3 regions of the Bacillus nitroreducens genome follow, and region 3 is predicted to be linked to each of the others. Evidence: riboswitches for the same ligand, from Rfam matches in the RefSeq annotation. Region 3 holds a riboswitch; each other region holds the start of a gene.

Region 1 (7,921 bases), 870 kb from region 3:
CATGATTTTCAATGCTATATTGACGGAGTCGAAAAACTTCGCAAACATAATATTCGCATTTGCTCCCATATTATTAATGGCCTCCCACAGGAAACGCCAGAAATGATGATGGAAACAGCCAGAGAAGTCGCAAAACTTGATGTGCAAGGGATCAAAATTCACTTGCTTCATTTATTAAAGGGAACTCCAATGGTAAAACAATTTGAAAAAGGTCTGTTGGAATTTCTCACTTTTGATGAGTATGTACAATTAGTGTGTGACCAACTGGAAATTTTACCACCAGAAATGATTGTTCACCGTATTACTGGAGATGGACCAATCGATTTAATGGTTGGTCCGATGTGGAGTGTTAATAAATGGGAAGTTCTCAATACAATTGATGCTGAACTTAAACGACGTGATAGTTATCAAGGGAAATATTATAAGAAGGTAGCGGAAAGCGTATGAAATTAGACCGTATTCTTCCATTTGCTCGGAACTTGTTACGACTTGCTGTGACTGAAGGAGATTATGCTGTTGATGCAACAATCGGCAATGGTCATGACACAACAATGCTCGCGGAATTAGTAGGTGAAACGGGGCAGGTCTTCGGTTTTGATATTCAACAGGAAGCGATTGAACAGACAACTGCTCGGCTAAAGGATCAAGAGCTTTATGAACGAGTTTGTTTGTTTCATAAGAGCCATAATCAACTTTTAACGATGATCCCAGATGAGGTACATGGTAAAATTGCTGGGGCCATTTTTAACTTGGGGTATTTACCAGGTGGAAACAAAGAAATTGTCACAAAGCCTGATTCCACCATAGAGGCAATTGAGCAATTACTTACCATTATGAAAGTTGAAGGTATAATTGTCCTCGTTATTTACCATGGCCATAAAGAAGGTGCAGTCGAACGAGATCGATTAATGGAATACTGTACAAATCTCGATCAAAATCAAGCTCACGTACTCATGTACCGATTTATGAACCAAAAAAACAATCCACCTTTTATTATTGCGATTGAAAAAAGATAGAGCCTAAAACTGCTAAAAAACGCTCGCTTTCGTCTCCGCTTAGTGGTGAGCCTTGTCTGAAATGCGTTTTCAAGCCAGCTTAGGAAAGTATTCGTAAAAGGTAATCTTATTAAAAAAGATAGAGCACGTTCCGCTCTATCTTTTCTTATTCAATGACATGTTGAAGTCTTCTGTAGGCTCGTCCATTTATATAAAAGAAGTACGATGTTTTTCCACCTAGCCTAATGATTTTCCTCGCCAATTTCGATACATTTCGTTGCGTTCTAACTTTTTCATCTGACAAATAAAGCCCCAATAAACCACGATTTATCAGTCTATGGAATTTTTCATTGGGTAATCCAATGGTATGCTTATCTGCCTCGTTGATAAAATGTTTGATACGCTCTACCAATTCATTTTCATGTGAATAGTAAAAACAGAAATTCAAGTCGCCACCTTGACGATCCTCTTCTTGATCCACAAAATAATCAAGAAGAATATGTAAACCCTGAATGTAGGGAAAATACCCATTACGAACTTTCGTAGCAATTTCTTCATTAAACTCCTCATGAAAGGCATAGGCAACTAAACAAAAAATGCCTAATGTGGACCCTGAGCAAGCTGAAAACTCATACCATTCCATTCTAGGTAGATTACGTTGATGACTTTTAAACCAATTCTCAAGCCTTAGTACACGTTCTTCTTCTTTTACATGCTTATGAATTTGCAATTCACAATAATAGCTTGATAATTCCTGTAAATAATCTGCAATTTTATCATAATGAATGATATGTTGAAGGACATCTTGACATGTTGTGACTAAACTTTCTAAATAGCCACCATCATCCTGTTCATTACGATATTGATAATAATTTTTTGTGGGTTGCCCTGGTCGCAATGCATCTGGCATGGAATCATGAAGTGAACGAAAATCGGTCGGATCTAATGAAGTACTGCGATCGCAAAGATTATCAAGATAATCACTAATCGTCTGATAGGCAACAATAAAACGAATGCATTCCTCCATTTTCCTACCTGCTAATAAGGCCATGATTGCCCCACCTTCACAGTGAAACGTTTTTGTTCGAATACTTGCTAAGGCCTGTTTCTTTAGCTCTTTATTTGGAATCGACTCTGCTTTCTTTTTCCAAACCGCTAATTCACGATGCACAATCGGAAATACCTCACGATACACTTTCTTCATTAAACTTATAGGTTGCGTTGGTACCATCGATATCACCTCAAAAAAGCACTAGGCGTACGGCATATACATATTTAAGATGAGCGCTTCAGTAGATTTTATTTACCCACCTGTGGCCTAGAGCTAGATTTTATTTTTTTATTACTTCAAATGATTAAGATTTACGATACTTGTGAAAGTTGATACACTTACATTAAATGATTTTACGTCTAATATCAAACGATTGGAAAGGATGTACCTATTATGATTTATCCGTACAAAGGGAAATATCCTGAAATCGCAGATTCCGTTTTTATTGCAGACTATGCGACAGTTACTGGTGATGTAAAGATTGGCGAAGAAACGAGTATTTGGTTTAACACCGTTATCCGTGGAGATGTGGCACCAACCATTATTGGAGAGAGGGTAAGTATCCAGGACAACTCAACATTACATCAAAGCCCTAACAATCCTTTGATTATTGAAGATGATGTCACAATTGGACACCAGGTTATATTACATAGTTCCATTATTCGTAGAAATGCTCTGATTGGGATGGGATCTATTATTTTGGACGGAGCAGAAATTGGTGAAGGTTCTTTTGTAGGTGCTGGTAGCCTCGTTCCCCCGGGTAAGAAGATCCCACCAAACACACTTGCATTCGGTCGACCTGCAAAAGTTATTCGTGAACTGACTGAAGATGATCATAAGGAGATGGCGCGTATACGCCGTGAATATGTGGAAAAAGGGCAGCATTACAAGCAGGTACAAAAAGAAGTCCGAGGGAAATAAAAAACTCGCCATTATTTTAGAGTGACCCAGTAAAATGAGACAAGGAAAAAACACCCCCTGTATCGAATTTAGTTAATAACTAATCGATATTTATGGAGGGTGTTTTTATATGGGGAAAAAGGTACATTATCCATCAGAGATTAAAGTAAAAGCAATAGAAATGAAAAAGAATGGATTTACAAACTCAGAAATTATGAATGAATTGGGGATAAAGAATGTCTCACAAATAAAGACATGGATGCGCTGGGATCGTAATGGGGAAAGCTATCGTTTTGAACAGCCTATTGGAAAACAGTACAGTTATGGAAAAGGTCCAGAAGGCCAGGATGAACTTGAAATAGAACGCAACAAAAATAAGCATCTTCAGATGCAAATTAAAATTCTAAAAAAGTACAAAGAACTCGAAAGGAGCTGGTTCCGCAAGTAGTTATTGAATTGGTAGAGGAGTTATCAAAAAAATATAAAATAATTGATATACTCAGTGTTCTAGAAATACCAAAATCTACATTTTATCGTTGGAAAAAGAAATACATTAATCGAGGGCCAAAAAAATTAGAAAAGCTTATAATCGACCTTTGCGAAGAGACTAAATATCATTATGGACATAGAAAAATTAAAGCTCTTCTAAAACAGCGTTATAGCATTAAGGTTAATCGCAAGACTGTACAAGGTATAATGCAAAAATTCAATCTTCAATGTCAGATTAAAGTAAAAAGACAGAAACATATCAATGGGGAAAGTAATATTATTGTGGACAACATTCTTAACCGGAACTTTAAGGCAGAAAGACCCAATGAAAAGTGGGTAACTGACATTACATACCTACCATATGGCTCTTCTATGCTTTATGTATCAACAATAATGGATTTGTATAATAACGAGGTAGTCGCTTATACGGTAAGTTCAGTACAAGATACGAACTTTGTATTAAGTACATTGAGAGAGGCCATAAAAAAGCGAAGACCTAAAAAAGTTCTATTGCATAGTGATCAAGGATCAGTATATACATCCTATGCATATCAAAATTTCGCAAGAGAAAAAGGCATTATCACAAGCATGTCCCGTAAAGGAAACTGCCATGATAACGCCGTAATCGAATCCTTTCACTCCTCGCTAAAGTCGGAAGGATTCAAAGACCATAGAAGATCTTCTATCACTAATATTAAAGTAATTGAGATTGTGAATCAATATATGTGTTACTATAACGAAAAACGAATACAGGCAAAATTAAACTACCTGGCTCCAATTGAATATGGACGTCAGGTAGCATAGGTGTTTTTTCTAAGTCCCATTTTGGCGGGTCAGTTCATTTGGCGAGTTTTTTTATCTTATTGTGCAGCTTGTGCCTTAAGCGTTTCTGCTTTGTCTGTACGCTCCCATGGTAGATCGATATCATTTCTACCAAAGTGTCCATATGCAGCAGTTTGTTTATAAATTGGACGACGTAAATCCAACATTTTAATAATACCTGCTGGGCGTAAATCAAAATTCTTGCGTACTAAATCTACAAGTACATCTTCTGATACTGTTCCAGTACCAAATGTGTCAACTGAAATAGAAACAGGTTGGGCAACTCCAATTGCGTATGCTAGTTGCACTTCACATTTGTCAGCTAAACCAGCTGCAACAAGGTTTTTCGCAACGTATCGAGCAGCATATGCAGCTGAGCGGTCAACCTTGGTTGGATCTTTACCTGAGAATGCACCACCGCCATGGCGTGCATAACCACCATACGTATCTACAATAATTTTACGACCTGTTAGTCCTGCATCCCCTTGTGGACCACCAATTACAAAACGGCCAGTTGGGTTAATAAAATACTTTGTATTTTCATCAATTAGCTCCTGTGGAACAACTGGATTGATAACATGTTCCTTTATATTTCGTTGGATTTGTTCCAATGAAATTTCAGGATGATGTTGAGTCGAAATAACAATTGTATCAATTCGAACTGGATTGTTATTCTCATCATATTCTACAGTAACCTGCGTTTTTCCATCTGGACGTAAATATGGAAGAATCTCGTCTTTACGAACCTTCGTTAATCTACGTGAAAGTTTGTGAGCTAATGAAATAGGTAGTGGCATTAATTCCTTCGTTTCATTACAAGCATAACCAAACATTAAACCTTGGTCACCTGCACCAATTGCTTCGATTTGCTCGTCAGTCATTTGACCTTCGCGTGCTTCTAAAGCTTGGTCAACTCCCATCGCGATATCTGGTGATTGCTCGTCAATCGAAGTTAATACTGCACATGTTTCATAATCAAATCCGTATTTTGCACGAGTATATCCGATTTCTTTAATCGTTTCACGAACAATCTTTGGGATATCTACATATGTAGAAGTTGTAATTTCTCCTGCAACAAGTACTAAACCTGTCGTAACAGAAGTTTCACACGCTACACGTGCATTTGCATCACTAGCTAATATGGCATCTAAAATAGAATCTGAAATTTGGTCACAGATTTTATCAGGATGTCCTTCTGTAACAGACTCAGAAGTAAATAAATGGCGTCTATTTGTCACAAACGCTTCCTCCTTTTGCAATTCAGAACCACAATAAGATGTGAGTTCTGATGTTAATTGATACGGTACTCATTCCCTTAGTATTGTTACCTACCCGATTTTCTATCCTTTATATGAACCAACCAATCAAACAATTAAACACATGAACTCGCGTTAAGTAACATATCTTTTAAAAATAAAAAACCTTTCCCACTTTTTGAGGAAAGGTATAATCGTTCTTCTCGCCTTTCACTCTTATCGATCAAGGTCATGCCTTGCTCAGGTTAGCACCTTATCACTTTTTGATAATGTTGACCTACTAATATATAGGTTTCACAATTAATCTTTTGATATGTAAGAAAAGTGATGGTTGCCGGGTTTCATTGGGCCTGTCCCTCCGCCAGCTCGGGATAAGAGAGTATCCGTTCAATGAATAATCATACCGTAGTCGTCCTTTTTATGTCAACACAATTCCTGAAAAATAGTACATCGAAGTATGTTATACTTTTTTCTTGAAAATTCGACAAATATCGCTAGTTTCAGATTTTCCAATGACTATTTTTACAATTCACCTGCACTTTCCATTGATATATTACGTAAAATACGTTAATAGTATAGACTATTTTTTCTAATGTGTTATACTAATTATAAAATTTGAGATTATATAAAGAATTACAAAAAAAGATAAAGGATGGTTTAACATGAATTCAGTTGAAGTTACAAATGAGCAGCTATTAGAATTAGTGAATGGAAAAAATGCACTTCATAACCTATCTGTTCCTATTTTAGTTGAAAAAGTACTAGCTAGACAAGAAGGAATCCTTACTTCGACTGGTGCTGTACGTGCAACAACTGGGAAATACACTGGGAGATCGCCTGAAGATAAATATATTGTTGAAGAAGAGTCTTCAAAAGATAAAATTGATTGGGGTAACGTGAATAAACCAATTTCTAAAGCTACATTTGAAAACCTTTACAGTAAGGTCTTAGCATATTTAAAAGAAAAAGATGAAGTATTTGTGTTTAATGGTTATGCTGGTGCTGACAAAAAAATACGTCTTCCAATTCAGGTAATTAATGAATTTGCTTGGCATAATCTATTTTCACAACAAATGTTCATTCGTCCCACTTCAGAGGATCTCAAGACACATCAACCTGAATTCACTGTCATTAGTGCACCGAATTTCAAAGCCGATCCGAAGGTAGATGGTACCCGCTCTGAAACATTTATTATTATTTCCTTCGAAAAACGAACAGTTTTAATTGGAGGGACTGAGTATGCTGGAGAAATTAAAAAATCGATTTTTTCAGTAATGAACTATTTATTACCACAACAAAATATTCTTTCCATGCATTGCTCTTCTAACGTTGGGCAAGAAGGAGATGTTGCTCTTTTCTTTGGATTATCTGGAACAGGTAAGACAACTCTTTCTGCAGATCCAAAACGCCGTCTAATTGGAGACGACGAACATGGGTGGTCTAGCTCTGGCGTGTTTAATATTGAAGGCGGTTGCTATGCTAAAACTATCAATCTTTCACGCGAGAAAGAACCACAAATTTTTGATGCGATTCGCTTTGGTTCGGTGTTAGAAAACGTTGTGGTTAATGAAAAATCAAGAATTGCTGATTATGATGATCATTCATTAACTGAAAATACAAGGGCTGCATATCAAATCGAAAATATTGATAATATTATAGTACCTAGCATTGCAGGTCATCCAAATACAATCATATTCTTAACAGCAGATGCATTCGGTGTGTTGCCTCCAATAAGTAAGCTTACAAAGGAACAAGCGATGTATCATTTCTTAAGCGGATACACAAGCAAACTTGCAGGGACAGAGCGCGGTGTAACAGCTCCACAAGCAACATTCTCAACTTGCTTCGGTTCACCATTCTTACCCCTTCCTGCGACTGAATATGCTGAAATGTTAGGTAGAAAGATTGATGAACATAATGTTCAAGTGTTCCTTGTGAATACAGGCTGGACTGGCGGAGAGTACGGTGTTGGCAGCCGCATGAAGCTGTCGTATACTCGTGCAATGGTTCAAGCTGCGTTAGAGGGCGAATTAACAAATGCTGAAACTGTTAAAAATGATATATTTGGATTAGAAATTCCGATTCATATTCCAGGTGTTCCTGATGATGTGCTTCAACCAGCAAAAACATGGGCTGACCAAAGCACATACTATGTAAAAGCAAAAGAATTAGCAATGAAATTCAAAGAAAATTTCAAAAAGTTCTCCAATGTTCCAAAAGAAATTGAATTATTGGGTGGACCACGGATCTAATTTAAAAGTACCATCAACTTTTCACAAACATATGGACCTAACTGAAAGTGCACTTATTTTGGTTAAGTTTTGAAACATTCGTCATTACTTCAGTATTTTATAAAAGCTCGAGGGCTATACTTCGAGCTTTTTTCTATTTGGCTTCCTTGTCTTCAT
Region 2 (7,921 bases), 2.7 Mb from region 3:
ATAATACTACTATTTTTAGAAAGCCTTTTCATTGCTTGTTTTCCGGTATGCAGTAGGTGTCATTTTCTCATATTCTTTAAAAATTTTTATAAAGTACTTTGTAGTGTTATACCCTACTTCTTCGGCGACTTCATTGATCGTAAGTTTGGTTGAAAGGAGTAGTTCTTTGGCACGCTGAATTCTCCGTCTAGTTATATATTCACTAAAATTTAATTTAATTTCATCTTTAAAGAGTACACTAAAATAACTTGGATTTAGATGAACATGAGCTGCTACTTCTGTTAGGGTAATGTCATCCTTAATATGTTCATCTATATAGGTGACAGCTTCACGGATTGTGTTAGATGTTCCATCGATTTTTGTTGTAGCATCAACAATCTTTTTGTCAACCACCTTTTCTATTATTCCTGCTCTAAGTTTTTTTTCTAGTATTTGTACCGCATCTTCAACCGCTTCTATTAACGTACTCTTGCTAATAGGTTTTAAAAGATAGTTTACAACACCGAGGCGAAGTGCCTCTTGTGCATATTCAAATTGAGAGTATGCAGATATAACGATAACAACAGGGGACAACCCTTTATCTCTAATGTTTTGTAGAAGTTGCAACCCAGTCATCTCTGGCATGCGGATATCAGAAAGTAAAATATGAATTGGTTGTGTTTTCGCAATTTGAAGAACTTCCTCACCACTTTCAGCAATGAGGATTTTAAATTCGCCATTATTCCAGCTCTCTAAGGTTCTTTGTAAACCTTGTCTTGTTCTTGGCTCATCATCAACAATCAAGATATTTTTAATTAACATATTATTCTCCCCCAATAGGTATTTCAAACGAAATCCGTGTCCCTTTAGTCGGTTCACTTTCAATTAATAGTTCTGAATACAAGTTTTCGTTGTAGTAGAGTTTTAAGCGCTTATTTACATTTGAAATAGCAATCCCTTTACCTTTTGTAGAAGTGACACCACTCGTTTTCATCGCTTGTACGATTTGATGGACGCGCTCTTGGTCCATTCCAGGGCCATCATCTTGAACTGAAATTCGAATCCGATTGGTATTAACTTGTTCTACTGTGATCGTTACAAGACAGTCGCCGATTTTATTTCCAGCACCATGTAGGATCGCATTTTCAACAAGTGGTTGAATAATGAGTTTTGGAATTCGTACATGCATACATTCATTAGGGATTGTAACTTTCCATTGTAGGCGGTCACCAAATCTCATTTTCATAATTTCCATATAATCTTTAATGTGTTTGATTTCATCCTTTAGATATACCCAATCATCATCAGTCTCTTTTGTGATGGTATATCGGAATAAATCAGACATTGCAATCACAATATCAGATAGTTCATCTTCATTTTTTTCTTCTAATGACCAATGCAAGGCATCTAGTGTATTAAAAAGAAAATGTGGGTTGATTTGTGCTTGAAGTGCCTTTAATTCACTACGACTACGTAGGATCTCTTTCTGATAAACCATTTGGATTAAATGGTTTGTTTCCTTCACCAACTGATTGTAAGTACTGTTTAGTTCATTAATTTCATTGACTGAAGGAACATTTGGATTTAAGGTAAGAGTTCCTTTTCCCGCAAGTTGCATTGTTTTGGTTAAGCGAACAATTGGTTGTGTGATGATTGTTGACAGGAATAAGGAGAAACTCATAAAAATAACTGCACCAACTACACCAGACAGAACGATACCTCTCCGTATTCCTTCGATTCCTTTAGTAAGTTCACTTATTGGGGTTAAAATAAATACTGTCCAACCTGTAAGAGTTGAGGTTTCCCTTGAGACTATAAATTCTCCTTCCTCAAGTTGAAGTGTACCTTCTGGATTTGAAATGATTTTTGTGAGATCCCCATCGTAATTCTGAATAATAGGCTGCTCATTTTTGTCTAACAGGATGGAAAATTGGTTGTTCGATTTTGCAAACTGAAAGTGATTACGGTCGATACTAATTAGTAAATATCCTCCATTTTTATACGTACGGTCGATTAAACTTATTCTTCTTATGGCAAGGAAGTTATTTTTATCTTGTGGATCATCTCCAACCCAGACCAACCTACCTTTTGCTTGGTCTGCTTTTTGAATCCATCTAGGATTAATTCGGTCTTTTAATAAGCCTTCATCAAGAGGTATCACACGATGTTGTTGCTTAGAAAAAATTTGATATGAAAAAATTCCATCGCTATTCCCTAAAATCCGGTTAACACTTCCCATTAATTGCTGGCGTTCTTGAAATGAGATTTCTTTCCCATCATAGATTTTTGTAAGTATATGTTGCACTTCTTCATCTGTAATCACGAGTTTTGAGGACATGTTGATTTGTTCGAATAACGATTCAAATCTAGCATTTGTTTCAACAGCAACCTGATTAATTTGTTTCTCTGCATTGCTTTTTAAAAGAGTAGAAACCTCGTTCAAAGTTAGTAGTCCCACAATTACTAGAACGATGATCATAACAAACAAGAAGATAAATAAAATTTGATTTCGTAATGTATTCCATTTTCTTAGTTGCTTAAGCATAAGAGTCGCCTCTCAATTTTGACGTAAGTAGATTACAAAGCAATAGTGTAATCGCTCGCATGTTAAATTTGGTAATTGTAGGGAGTTAGTCCCATTCCCATTTTATCATCTACTCAATAAAATGAAAACGTTTGTTTATTAGTTATACTAAGTGTGGAGTACATTAAATGTATTTTTGGGACTTTAATTTTTAAAATTTTTCGTTAAGTATTGACTAAATTATCTAAAATGTATAACATTTATTCTAATAGTTAAATAACGCAATTCTTCTTATCACGAGAGGTGGAGGGACTGACCCAAAGAAGCCTCGGCAACCAGCTAGTCAAAGCCCGGTGCCAAGTTCAGAGGAAGTATTATTACTTTCGAAGATGAGAAGGTGGACGAATGTAAAAGGATGTTTATATATTCATGTGCCCCTTCTGTTATCTTACAGAAGGGGTTTTGTTTGTTTCCAATATGTAGAGAGGCTCTATGCGGAATCTACAGAACATTCTTGATTAATATGGAAGAGATTTAAAGGGAATCTTAAGAATATCAGCATTTTTCAAAAAATATATTGACTATATTAATAAAATATTCTATAATCCTTTATGTAGATGAAGTGTTAATACGTTAATACGTCAATTTAATAAATATTTCTTATCCAGAGTGACTGAGGGAACAGGCCCGAAGAAGTCCAGCAACCTTCAAGTGAAAGCTTGAAAAGGTGCTAATTCCTGCAGGTGCGTTAAGCGCCTGATAGATAAGATGAGGCCCCCTCTTCTTATATTGAGGGGGCTTTTTATATAACCATAAAATGAAAAAACGATTATTCTAATAATCTTTTAAAAATGAATTCGGAGGTATAAACAATGACTACACAATATAACACGTATGATGATGAGACGATACTATTACATGGGGGCCAATCTCCTGATCCAACAACGGGTTCACGAGCAGTTCCAATCTACCAAACGACTTCATTTGTATTTCATAATACAGATCATGCTCAAAGTCTATTTAGCCTTGATGAGTCTGGGAATATCTATTCTCGTATTGGTAACCCGACTGTTGATGTACTTGAAAAGCGAATTGCGTTATTGGAGGATGGCGTCGCTGCCGTAGCAACATCGTCAGGAATGGCTGCAATTGCTTTAGCTATCATGAACGTAGCGGAAGCAGGAGATGAAATTGTAGCAGCTTCAAATTTATATGGTGGAACTTACAATCTCTTCGCTGTTACGTTACCGAAATATGGAATTAAAACTCATTTCGTTGATCCAACAGACCCAGAGAATTTTAGAAAAGCAATTACGCCTAAAACAAAAGCTGTATTTGCTGAAACAATTGGAAACCCAAGCTTGCATGTATTAGACATTGAAGCTGTTTCGGAAATTGCACATGAGAATGGTATACCTCTCATTATTGACAATACGTTTGCTTCACCATATGTTTGTAAACCAATTCAATTTGGAGCAGACATTGTTGTTCACTCTGCAACCAAGTGGATTGGTGGACACGGAACAACAATTGGTGGACTAGTAATTGATGGTGGCCGATTTAATTGGAACAGTGAAAAGTTCCCAGGTTTTACAGAGCCAGATCAAAGCTATAACGGCATATCTTATGCAAATGAATTTGGTACTTTGGCATTTAGTACAAAACTCAGAGTTCAGCTTTTAAGAGATTTTGGCTCTTCTTTAAGTCCACATAGTGCGTTCTTATTACTACAAGGACTTGAAACATTACACTTACGAATCGAAAAACATAATGAAAATGCATTACAGGTTGCAAGATTCCTACAAGAACACCCTGCAGTTGAATGGGTTGCTTATCCAGGTCTTGAAGAGCATCCAGCACATGAACTAGCAACTAAATATTTACGTTCTGGATTTGGTTCAATCGTAAACTTCGGAATTAAGGGTGGCAGAGAAACTGGTAAGAAAGTAATTAATAACATTGCGCTATGGTCACATGTAGCAAATGTTGGAGATGCAAAGTCACTAATCATACACCCTGCGTCAACGACTCACCAGCAATTAAGTGCAGAAGAATTAAAATTAACGGGAGTAAGTGAAGAGTTAATTCGTCTTTCAGTTGGAATTGAATCATACCGTGATCTAGTCAATGATTTAGACCAAGCTTTTTATGAAGCGACAGGAATCTCATCAAAAGGTGAGCAAAAAGGTGAAACAGCTGTTAACGATGAGGGAGTCATTCGTTGGGCTCTACAATCTACATTTATTCGTGAAGAAGTTGATGGGAAGGAAATTCAACGTGCCAAAACAATTGCAGTTGTAGGACTAAGTGGTAATCCAGCTCGACCAAGCTACAGACTCGCACGAAAAATGCAACGTCTCGGCTATAAAATTATTCCTGTTAATCCAAGAGAAACAGAAGTATTAGGCGAGCAAGCTTATCCAGATTTAGCCTCTATTCCAGTGAAGGTAGATATTGTTCAGGTATTCCGTAGTCCTGAAGCAGCGATTGGTGTTGCAGCAGAGGCAGCTAACATCCAGCCAAAAGTGTTCTGGCTACAAGAAGGGGTTATTTCTCCGAGAGCTGTTGAGGTAGCGAAAGAAGCGGGTCTTGAAGTTGTTCAAAATAGATGTACTTATAAGGAAGCACAACGACTCAGGGGTGCAATTGTTACTTACGCTTGCGAAATTTAAGACTAAAAGTCAGATAATGACTTACAGTTTTTACATGGTAGATTTATTAAATAGTAAAAGATAAAAGCATGAGCTGACGGAAATTTTAAAATGGTTTTTGTTAGGTGACTGGTGCAGCGAGGGAAATGCTTTAATTTCGATAAGGGAGGAAGAAAATAATGACAACACAACACAGTTTACTAGAATCTAATATTCTGTGGGAGCCAAGTGAAACTTGGGTCTCACAGTCTAATTTGATGAATTTCTCACAAAAGGTCGGTTTTCCGCTTCTGCCTTATGAGCGTTTTCATCGCTGGTCTGTCGCTGAGCCTGAAAACTTCTGGTCAGCAGTATGGGATTTTGCGAATGTTGTAGGAGAAAAAGGTACGAAGATAATGATTCCACCAAGTGATGGTGGGATGCTTGGTACTCAATGGTTTCCAGATGCCCAATTGAATTTTGCAGAGAATCTTTTACAAGGTGAAGAATGGCAGACAGCCGTTATCACAGCAGATGAAAACGGAGTCTCTCGTTCAGTAACATTTGGAGAACTACGTAGCATGGTGGCTACTGTTCAGTATGGATTAAAAAGTTTAGGAGTAAATAAGGGTGATCGTGTTGCAGGTGTTGTTATAAATGGCCTTGAAGGCTTAGTGGCCTTGTTAGCAACCACTTCGCTAGGCGCTGTATGGACATCATGCTCTCCAGATTTTGGTCCAAAGGGAATCATTGATCGGATTGGGCAAGTTCGTCCAAAGGTATTAATAGCCACTTTGGAATACCAGTATAACGGAAAGTTCTTTGATATTCGAGATAACATTTCAGCAGTTAGTCAGGTACTTAAGGATGTTTCGGCTATCGTGACTTTATCTGAAGGAACTGATTTAGTAGTAAATCAAGACACAACAGTGTTAAGTTGGCAGGATTTATGTCAAGACAGCTCATCTCAGCTGGAGTTTACTAGAGTTCCTTTTAATCATCCACTATATATCCTATATACATCTGGAACTACTGGACTACCAAAAGCGATTGTTCACTCGGTAGGAGGTACATTGCTTCAACACTTAAAAGAACACCAGTTGCATTGTGACGTGAAAACTGGAGATGTAATGTTTTGGTACACAAATACTGCATGGATGATGTACCCATGGCTTGTTTCAGGATTAGCAAGCGGTGCTGCAATTCTTCTCTATGATGGGTCACCCATTCCTAAGAAAAATAAAGGCATCTTATGGGAGATTAGTGAAAAAATTGGACTCACACATTTCGGAACAAGTCCAAAATATCTAGAAACTTTGATGAAGGCGGGCTATCAGGTAGGGAAGAAACATGATCTATCTAGTTTGCGTAGTGTTCTTTCTTGTGGAGCACCTTTAGCAGCTGAACAATATGATTGGATCTATAACGACATCAAGACGGATATTATGCTAGCTTCTATTTCAGGTGGAACTGAAATTATTGGATGCTTTGTGATGGGTTCCCCTGTACATCCAGTTAGACGAGGAGAAATTACATGTAAAGCACTCGGTATGGCAGTGGATGTACTAGATGACCGTGGAGTTTCGGTGATCAATGAAAAAGGTGAATTAGTATGTACAAAAGCATTTCCAAGCATGCCAATTACATTCTGGGGTGAGGACGGAGACGAGCGCTACTATTCTGCTTATTTTGCTGAACGTCCTGGTATATGGTCCCACGGTGACTTCGCAGAACAGACAGTTGAACAGACGCTTGTCATTTACGGTAGAGCGGATACTACACTTAATCCTGGTGGGGTTCGAATTGGAACTGCGGAAATCTATCGAGTTGTTGAACAAATTCCTGAGGTACATGATTCAATCGTTTTTGGTTTTCCTGTAGATAATGATGAAGAAATCGCGTTGTGTGTTGTGACAAAAGATGGAGAGCTCGATCAAGCCTTAGTTGATTACATTCGTAAGGAAGTTAGGAAAAAAGCTTCACCACGTCATGTACCGAGACGTATTTACAGTGTAAAAGAGATTCCTTATACAATTAACGGCAAAAAGGTTGAGGGAGCGGTGCGTTCAACAGTACTTGGACAGCCAATAAAGAACAAAGGTTCACTTGCAAATCCCGAATGCCTTGAAGAATATAGCAGCTTGACTGAAAGGAGTTTCTTATAATGGTTAGACGCCAACCTAAAGGTGCAATTATAGGGATTGGAGAGCTTACTCCAGTCCGTTATAGCGAGGGTGCAACCACTCTTGGGTTAATTGCAGAGTCAGCAAGGCTGGCTATTCAAGACGCTGGTATTGTAAAAGGTGAGATTGATGGTTTATTAATTGGTCCACAAGTAGGAGAGACTCCGCAACATGTGCCAGCTACAGTTGCAGAATACCTTGGTCTAGAGCCAACAATGTCAAATGTGGTAGACCTAGGAGGTGCTACTGGTGCGGGCATGATCTGGAGAGCTGCTGCTGCGATTGAAGCAGGTATGTGTAAAACAGTTCTATGTGTTCTTGCCAATATCAATGAAAAAGGTAAAACCTTACGTTCTCCGAACCGTAACCCAATTCGTGAATTTGATGTTCCATTTGGCGCTTCAGGTGCAAATACTTCTTACGCGTTGCTAAAGCAACGTCACATGGCGGAGTATGGTTCGACTCAAGAGGAATTTGCACTTATTGCTCATTGGGCAAGAAAAAATGCACAGCTAAATCCTAAGGCGATAACGTATGGTAAGCCTGCTTCTGTTGAGGATGTGTTAAAATCTCCATTAATTATCGATCCTTTGCATTTATTCGAA
Region 3 (7,921 bases):
ATTTCTCTTGCGGATGATTCTACGATTCTTGCATAAAATGGGATGGCGGCAACAGACAACGAAACAGAAGCAGCAACTGGTCCAATCGTGGTCCCTACTAGCCAATTTGTAAATGGTAACAAGAAAACGAGTAAAATTATAAAAGGGATGGACCGTATTAAGTTGATGACAATCCCCACTATCCCTTTCATCCATTTATTTTCTAAAAATAATCCCTGGTCTGTAACAAACAACGTTATTCCTAAGGGTAACCCTAGCAAAACTGCGACCAATAACGCGATTCCGACCATAAAGATCGTTTGGAAGAAAGCGAGATTTAACTCAGGCAAAATTTCTAGAATACTATCCATTCTCTACCACCTCCACTATACTGACACGCTCACGAAGATAATCAATTGCTCTTTCTACTTCTTCTTCCTCTCCAAGAAGCTCCATGATGAAAATGCCAAGTGGGGTATCTTGGATATATTCAACTTTTCCGTGGAGGATATTTCCTTTCACTGTGAAGGTCTGAAGCATGTCGGACACAATTGCTTCTGCCGCTAAATCACCCCTAAATTGTAGTTTTACAAGTTTCCCTTGTAGTTTTTCTATTAATTTACTAGGTAGTTCAAAGCTAAGTACCGTTTCAATAAATTTCTTGGTCAAGGGATCAACTGGATTCGAGAATATATCATAAGTAGGTCCTTCTTCAACGACTCTCCCTTCTTGCATGACCGCACAACGATGGCAGATTTCTTTTACCACTTCCATTTCATGTGTAATGATTACAATTGTGATACCAAGTTCTTTATTTATCTTTTTTAACAAAGCCAAAATAGACTTCGTTGTATTTGGGTCTAAAGCAGATGTTGCTTCATCACATAAAAGAACCTTCGGATTATTGGCAAGCGCGCGGGCTATACTAACCCGTTGTTTCTGGCCACCGCTTAGTTGAGCTGGGTATTGATGCATCCTGTCTTCAAGTCCAACCAGTGTTAATAATTCTTCTACTCGTTTCTTTCGAATTGTTTGCTCCACCCCTGCAGCCTTTAAAGCAAACGCTACATTTTCATATACGGTTTTGGATGCAACCAAATAAAACCCTTGAAAGATCATGCCAATGGATTGTCTTACCTTTCTTAGCTGCTTACTCGATAACTGTAAGAGCTCTACACCATCTACTTTGACAACACCTGATGTAGGTCTTTCCAAAATATTAATACAACGAAGTAACGTGCTCTTGCCTGCACCACTATAGCCAACAATTCCAAATATTTCTCCCTCTTTGATTGTGAGGGAGACATTATCAACTCCAACAATCCGATTCTCTTTGCTTATATATTCTTTCGTTATATTCTTCAACTCTATCATGATGGTGTATTCCCCTCATTTCCTAATTCCACAAACATCTTTTATTGTTTTAGAGGCACACGTCGAAATTTACTACCGGGGTGATCATCTGGTAGCGTACTTTTACCTTCAGGGAATAACTTTTCTCGCAATGTACCTTTCGTGTATTCTGTTTTATATAATCCACGTTCCTGCAAAACAGGAATTACTAAATTTACAAAATCTTCTAGGTCACCTGGTGTAACTAAATGATTTAAATTGAAGCCATCTACTCCAGATTGTTCAAATTGGAATTGGATTGCATCTGCAACCTCTCTCGGGTTCCCAACAATGATGCTGTTACGATCCAATGACTCAAAACGGTGTAACACTTCACCAACCGTTAATTTTTTCGGCGCATCTTTCGTAAGTGTGGCAGCCTTGTAATGCCCTCCTTCAGTCTTTTTCTTGTATTCAAATGGTACATTTGGATCTACATTTTCAAATTCAGCTATGTCATATCCACTTGCCCCATATTGTGCTTTTGCGGCGTCTGGGCTCCACAGCTTGTTGTATTCCTCAAATTTCTGTTCCGCCTCCTCTGTTGTTTCGGCAACAATCACACTTAGGAATGAGAAGATCTTAATATTATTTGGATTACGTCCATATTTTTCAGCGCGTTTTCGAATATCATCTGCATAATAGCGAATTCTCTCTGGAGTCGGACCTCCAACAAAAATACATTCCGCATGCTTTGCTGCAAATTCTCGTCCTTTCTCTGATGTACCTGCTTGATAAATAACAGGTGTTCTCTGAAGGGAAGGCTCACTTAAATGAGGACCTTCGACTTTGAAATAGCGACCCTCATGATTAATTTCATGTACTTTTTCTGGGTCAATCAGGGTCTTCTTCTCAATATCTTCAATCACCGCATGATCTTCCCAGCTTTGTTCCCACAATTTATACGACACTTCAAGAAACTCATCTGCGATCTCATAGCGCTCATCGTGTTTAATCAGATCCTGAAGCCCAAAATTTCTTGCTGCGTTAGGTAGGTATGAAGTTACCACATTCCATGCAATTCTTCCCTTTGTCAAATGATCCAATGTTGAAAAACGTCTCGCATTCGCAAACGGCGGTTCATATGTCGTACTTACAGTCACGGCAAACGAAAGATTTTCTGTGACATGCGCCATTGCTGAGATCAATAAGGCAGGGTCATTTAATGGTACCTGTAGCCCATCTCGAATCGATGGTGCTTTACTTTTCTGATACACATCATAAACACCAAGGACATCGGCAAAAAAGACGGCATCGAACTTCCCTCTTTCTAACAACTTCGCTAATTCAACCCAGTAGTCTAAATCCTTATATCTACGATGACGTTCATTCTTCGGATGCTTCCAAAAACCGTGAGAATTGTGCATGGAGCTATTCATTTCGAATGCATTTAAAATAATTTGCTTCTGTTCACTCAACTTTTGTTCCTCCTTAATGTTTAAAATAGAATGTTGAAAAAAAAAACCTCTTCTAAGAAAAGAAGAGGCTTTTTTACCATACGTAAGCACAACTCTTTCCTTATCTTTCAAGCATTTCGCTTGCTGGAATTGGCACAGTTCTCTTAAAAGTCTGTTGCCGAGGCTTCAAAGGGCCAGTCCCTCCACCTCTCTGGATAAAGAAATCAGATTATTAAATTTAATCCAAAATATACATGAGAAAGAAAAAACTGTCAACAACTTTTAGAAATATTATCATTATTTATTTTTAATGTTATATTTTAAATCTTGACAATAATGAAAACATCATTTACAGTGTAAACTAAATTAAATAGTATCAAAAACTTATCAAGAGTCAGGGGAGGAATCTGGTCCTACGATCCTGCAGCAACCTCTTTTTTATAAAGAAAGGTGCTAATTCCAGCAGACTAACCATGTCTGGCAGATGAGAAAGGATAAATCAAACCCAAGCCCCCTTTCGTCGTCTCGAGAGGGGTTTTTTCTTTTCATAAAAAACAGAGGGAGGTACGTGTATGTCAATTGCGTTTGATCATACAACTGGCAACAAAGTGCACCAAAATAAAATCAAAAAAGCAGGGGAATTAGCTGCGATTTTTAAGGAAAGATCTGCAGATATTGATGCAGGTGGAGAATTTCCTTATGAAAATTTCGAAGACTTGAAACAAAACGGATTCTTAGCCCTTACTGTTCCGCAGGAATATGGTGGCAGTGGTTTAAATCTCTTTGAGTTTCTTACAATTCAAGAACAAATTGCAAAAGGAGATGGTCCAACTGCCCTTTCTCTCGGCTGGCACCTCGGACTACTCCTCGAGGTGGCTGAAAGTAGAAATTGGAACGAAGAAAAGTTTGCCAAAGTATGTGAATTGGTCGTAAATCATCAGGCACTCATTAACCTTGCACAAACAGAGCGTGCAACAGGGAGCCCTTCCAGAGGAGGTATTCCGACTACTACTGCAATTAAAGAAGAGAATGGATGGCGAATAAATGGAGTCAAAGCCTTCACTTCTATGGCCATTGCACTCGATTATTCAATTGTAACCGTCAATCTTCATCAAACTAGAAAAAAAGGATATATTTTAGTAGACCATAAACTAGATGGGGTCCATATAAAAGAAACATGGGATAGTGTTTCCATGAGAGGAACCAAGAGTGATGACCTCATTTTAGATCAAGTGCTAGTCGAAGAGGATGCACTATTGGTAGTAGAGGATTTATCGAAACCATCTCCAAAAGGTTGGTATTTACAAGTGCCAGCGGTTTACTTAGGAATTGCTGCTTCTGCTAGGGATTACGCAATTAAATTCGCTTCTGAATATTGCCCTACCACCTTACCTGGACCGATAAAAGATGTACCAGAAGTGAGAAGAAAAATTGGCGAAATCGAACTAGAATTGTTTCATGCTCGAGAAATTCTGTATTCCGTTGCTAGAAAATGGGTAGAGTATCCAGAACAGCGAAGTAGTATGGGACCTGAACTAGCAGCCGTAAAACATATTGCAACGAACAGCGCAAATAAAATAGTCGATTTGGCAATGAGAATCGTGGGAGCAAGGAGTCTTTCCGCGCAGAACCCGCTTCAACGGTATTTCCGTGATGTTCGAGCTGGGCTTCATAACCCTCCAACAGATGACGCAATTGTTTATACGCTAGCTAATGCCGTTTTAGACTGAGATTCTTTCATGACACTAAACAAGGTGTCATTGTTTTTTCATATTACACATACTCACTAAGTTGGTATTCTCTAGTTGGCCTTATGGATAAAATGGGTTTTTCATTCATTTTTCGAAAGATTATTTCTTTCATAAAAGCTGAATTCTATGAGTTTTTGTGTTTTATTTTGTAAATACTGTTGGTAGTATGATGGATTATTTTGAGTCATCTAACGTAAGCTTATTAGGAGAACGAAGAACAAAATATCATAGTTAAAGGAGAGCATAGAATGGAATCCAATCGAGTTACCATCACGACAACAGTTCATGCACCAGTAGAGAAGGTTTGGGAATATTGGACAAGTCCAAATCACATTACAAAATGGAACTCTCCATCAGAGGATTGGCATTCGCCACATTCTGAGAATGATCTACGGGTCGGTGGAAAATTCGTTACACGAATGGAAGCTAAGGATGGTAGTGTTGGTTTTGATTTTGGCGGAACGTACGATGAAGTAACCTTACATAAGTATATTGCCTATACGATGGCTGACGGAAGAAAAGTCGAAGCTACTTTTAAAAGCAATGGAAACGAAACCGAAATTATTCAGGTCTTTGATCCTGAAACGGAAAACCCTGTTGAGTTTCAAAGACAAGGATGGCAAGCCATTTTAGATAATTTCAAAAAATATGCAGAACAAGAAGCTAGCCACTGAAGATCTATAAGTGACTAAAAAAGTCATATCATCAATGTCTCTATATTCGTTAAAAAAGCAGTCCGAATCTTGTCGGACTGCTTTCTAGTTTCTTTTTCGTATTTTTGTTTCACTCTAGTTTCCCACTCCAGTTATTCATTCCACCGACCAAGTCCTCAACTTCGTATCCTAAAGCTGCTAGAATGCCACAAGCCGCCTTGCTACGATTGCCAGATTGACAGGCTACGATATAGGTTTGATCCTTATCTAGTTCTCCCTTGAGTAACGCAAGCTGACCTAACGGGATATGCGTGGCACTGGAATTTTCCCAGTGGCTATTTCACCTTGTTTCACGAATATCAAAGATGTTTACTTCTTCACGATTGTGTATACGTTTTGTGACTTCTTTTAGGTGTTACTTGTTTTGCCATGAATTGTCTTCCGTATATACAATTTAGTGTTCTACCTTCTATGTCACTCCATTATTCGAGAGACTTATTCCTTTAGTTATTCACTGTTTTTTTTACTGTCGTAAGTGTTAATAGATAATAACTTAGATATATAATAAAATACAATAGAGTTGTGATAACAATTGGAACTGTTAAATTCGTTCCTATTAATACAGAAAAAATATTCGAAGCGATTTGTAATATGACTAAACCATGTACAACGCCAATGATAAGTGGCAATCCGAAAACAAACATCATTTGCTTTCTTATGACCGCATTTACTTCTTTTTTACTTACACCAATTTTACGTAAAATTTTATATCGGCTTCGATCCTCGTGTGATTCTGTTATTTGTTTAAAATAGATAATACATCCCGTTGCTGCAAGAAAAACAAGACCTAAAAATCCTAAAATAAATAGATTTAATCCACCTGATTCTAGCCCTTTTCGATAGATGTTATAATACGTGATTAATTGCATCTCTTCACTAGCCAACTTTTGTAATTGAACTGTCGTATCCTTTGTCGTTTTTTCACCTGCAACTTCATATGCTTTAATCGTTACAGGGGTCACTTGAGCCGCGATTTCAGAGAACATTTGATTGCTAACGACAATCGCAAAATCTGGATAACTCCAAGGAAGTATTCTGTCTTCTACCATTGCGCTGAACGCTAAGTCAAGTTCTGTATTTGGCAATTGTAATGTTACGAGATGTTCTTCAAAATCATTTGACGTATACTCCGTTAAAAGTGGTCGAATGCCAATCGTTTGATTGCCCGTAAGCTGAATATTACTTTCCTTCCCTACTATTTTTAATGCCTCATTATACGTATTTTCAGATATGATTTTAATTGGTCCGTTCTTTAAATAATCCTGTAGAAGTGGACTAGATACTTCCCCATTTACGTGAATGACAGGGATATCCATTTGCCCAATAAACGAATGTTCGCGATCAGATTGAATCACGTCTTCGATTTGCTTGTCTACAGATTCACTTGTAGAAATATGCATATAGCTGAAAGGTGCTTCTTTTTCTGCTTGTTTTTCATTTGTATAATAAAAGCTGTAGCCGACTGATATTGCACTTATCGTCACGGCACTCAGCAATGCGATCATCGTAAGTGTGCGAGCATTTCCATTAATCCGATAAATCAATTGCGAGATTCCAACTAAATTTGTCCCCTTATAATAACTTGTCTTTTTATTTTGTAGGAGTCTTAATAGATAAATAGTAAGGAATCTAAATAATAAATACGTACCTAAAACAATACAGAATAAAAATAACAAAAGATTTGTTAGCACTTGGATGTTATTAGTTGGCGGTTGATAGCCCAGCCAATAACTCAAGGCGATTAAAATAATGGAGGTTAACGCTGCAATAAACGATATTTTCGGGACTTTTTCCCCTTCCTTTTCTGCTCGAAATAGCTCAATCAATTTGAATCGATAGATCAAACGGTACGCACGAAAGGATGTAAATAGAGAGATCATCAGAAAGACGATAAATGTATTCACAATCGCATCTAATGATATTCCGAAACTAACTTCAACTGGTGCATTCAACAATCTGAGAACAATCAACGTAAACAGTTTCGATAAGATGGTTCCAACGATGATCCCGATCATTACCGCGATTCCACCCATGATGATATTCTCATAAAAAAGCATTTTCCCGATTGTTTTTTTCCTTAAGCCTAAGAGCGAATATAATCCCACTTCTTTCTTTCGTTTTTTTGTAAAAAAAGAATTTGAGTAGAAAATAAAAATGGCTACAAATAGTACCAGTACTACAGAACCTGCAATAAAGATATTAAGAATACTATCAGATGATTCAATCGCTTTTTTTACTTCTGGACTGTACTGTAAGGATACAAATGTATAATAAATCACTACACTGAAAATCATGGATATAAAATATAGCAAGTAGTTTTTAACGTTACCGATCATATTTTTCTTCGCTAAATCAAATAGTGTCACTTAGGCCACCCCCAAGTGCGGATAGTACATCTAAAACTTTTTGGAAAAATTCTTTACGGGTACTTTTTCCTTTTACAAGTTCTGTAAACATTTTTCCGTCTTTTATAAAAATCACTCGATTACAGTAACTGGCAGCAAATGCATCGTGGGTGACTAGTAGGATCGTTGCTAGATTTATTTCACTTAATTCTTTTAAGCTTTCCAATAAATCGGTTGCTGATTTTGAATCCAATGCACCAGTAGGTTCATCTGCCAATAGTAGACTCGGTTTCGTGACGATTGCACGTGCTGCGGCGGTACGTTGCTTTTGACCACCAGAAATT

What was found. A riboswitch is a leader RNA that binds a small molecule or an ion and turns the genes downstream of it on or off. The one in region 3 is predicted to bind S-adenosylmethionine.
Region 1: it holds a riboswitch for S-adenosylmethionine, as region 3 does, so the genes downstream of both, metK (methionine adenosyltransferase) here and ACWPVE_RS18310 (LLM class flavin-dependent oxidoreductase) in region 3, are expected to answer to the same signal.
Region 2: it holds a riboswitch for S-adenosylmethionine, as region 3 does, so the genes downstream of both, ACWPVE_RS05165 (PLP-dependent aspartate aminotransferase family protein) here and ACWPVE_RS18310 (LLM class flavin-dependent oxidoreductase) in region 3, are expected to answer to the same signal.

Annotation. Positions count from the first base shown of each region.
Region 1 is NZ_CAXHYI020000003.1:2,081,360-2,089,280, reverse strand. Features, by position in the region: gene ACWPVE_RS14030 (TIGR01212 family radical SAM protein) at 1-447, shown strand, start outside; gene ACWPVE_RS14025 (class I SAM-dependent methyltransferase) at 444-1,016, shown strand; gene ACWPVE_RS14020 (tetraprenyl-beta-curcumene synthase family protein) at 1,162-2,226, opposite strand; gene ACWPVE_RS14015 (gamma carbonic anhydrase) at 2,440-2,967, shown strand; one part of gene ACWPVE_RS14010 (IS3 family transposase) at 3,077-3,350, shown strand; one part of gene ACWPVE_RS14010 (IS3 family transposase) at 3,350-4,239, shown strand; gene metK (methionine adenosyltransferase) at 4,296-5,495, opposite strand; SAM riboswitch class I at 5,727-5,891, opposite strand; gene pckA (phosphoenolpyruvate carboxykinase (ATP)) at 6,176-7,765, shown strand; gene ACWPVE_RS13995 (alpha/beta hydrolase family protein) at 7,880-7,921, opposite strand, start outside.
Region 2 is NZ_CAXHYI020000003.1:273,488-281,408, reverse strand. Features, by position in the region: gene ACWPVE_RS05175 (response regulator transcription factor) at 16-801, opposite strand; gene ACWPVE_RS05170 (sensor histidine kinase) at 803-2,524, opposite strand; SAM riboswitch class I at 2,792-2,899, shown strand; SAM riboswitch class I at 3,161-3,273, shown strand; gene ACWPVE_RS05165 (PLP-dependent aspartate aminotransferase family protein) at 3,376-5,175, shown strand; gene ACWPVE_RS05160 (acetoacetate--CoA ligase) at 5,334-7,298, shown strand; gene ACWPVE_RS05155 (thiolase family protein) at 7,298-7,921, shown strand, end outside.
Region 3 is NZ_CAXHYI020000003.1:2,950,414-2,958,334, reverse strand. Features, by position in the region: gene ACWPVE_RS18320 (methionine ABC transporter permease) at 1-350, opposite strand, end outside; gene ACWPVE_RS18315 (methionine ABC transporter ATP-binding protein) at 343-1,353, opposite strand; gene ACWPVE_RS18310 (LLM class flavin-dependent oxidoreductase) at 1,395-2,789, opposite strand; SAM riboswitch class I at 2,887-2,990, opposite strand; SAM riboswitch class I at 3,150-3,259, shown strand; gene ACWPVE_RS18305 (acyl-CoA dehydrogenase family protein) at 3,341-4,498, shown strand; gene ACWPVE_RS18300 (SRPBCC family protein) at 4,768-5,193, shown strand; gene ACWPVE_RS18295 (rhodanese-like domain-containing protein) at 5,303-5,479, opposite strand; gene ACWPVE_RS18290 (FtsX-like permease family protein) at 5,676-7,598, opposite strand; gene ACWPVE_RS18285 (ABC transporter ATP-binding protein) at 7,585-7,921, opposite strand, start outside.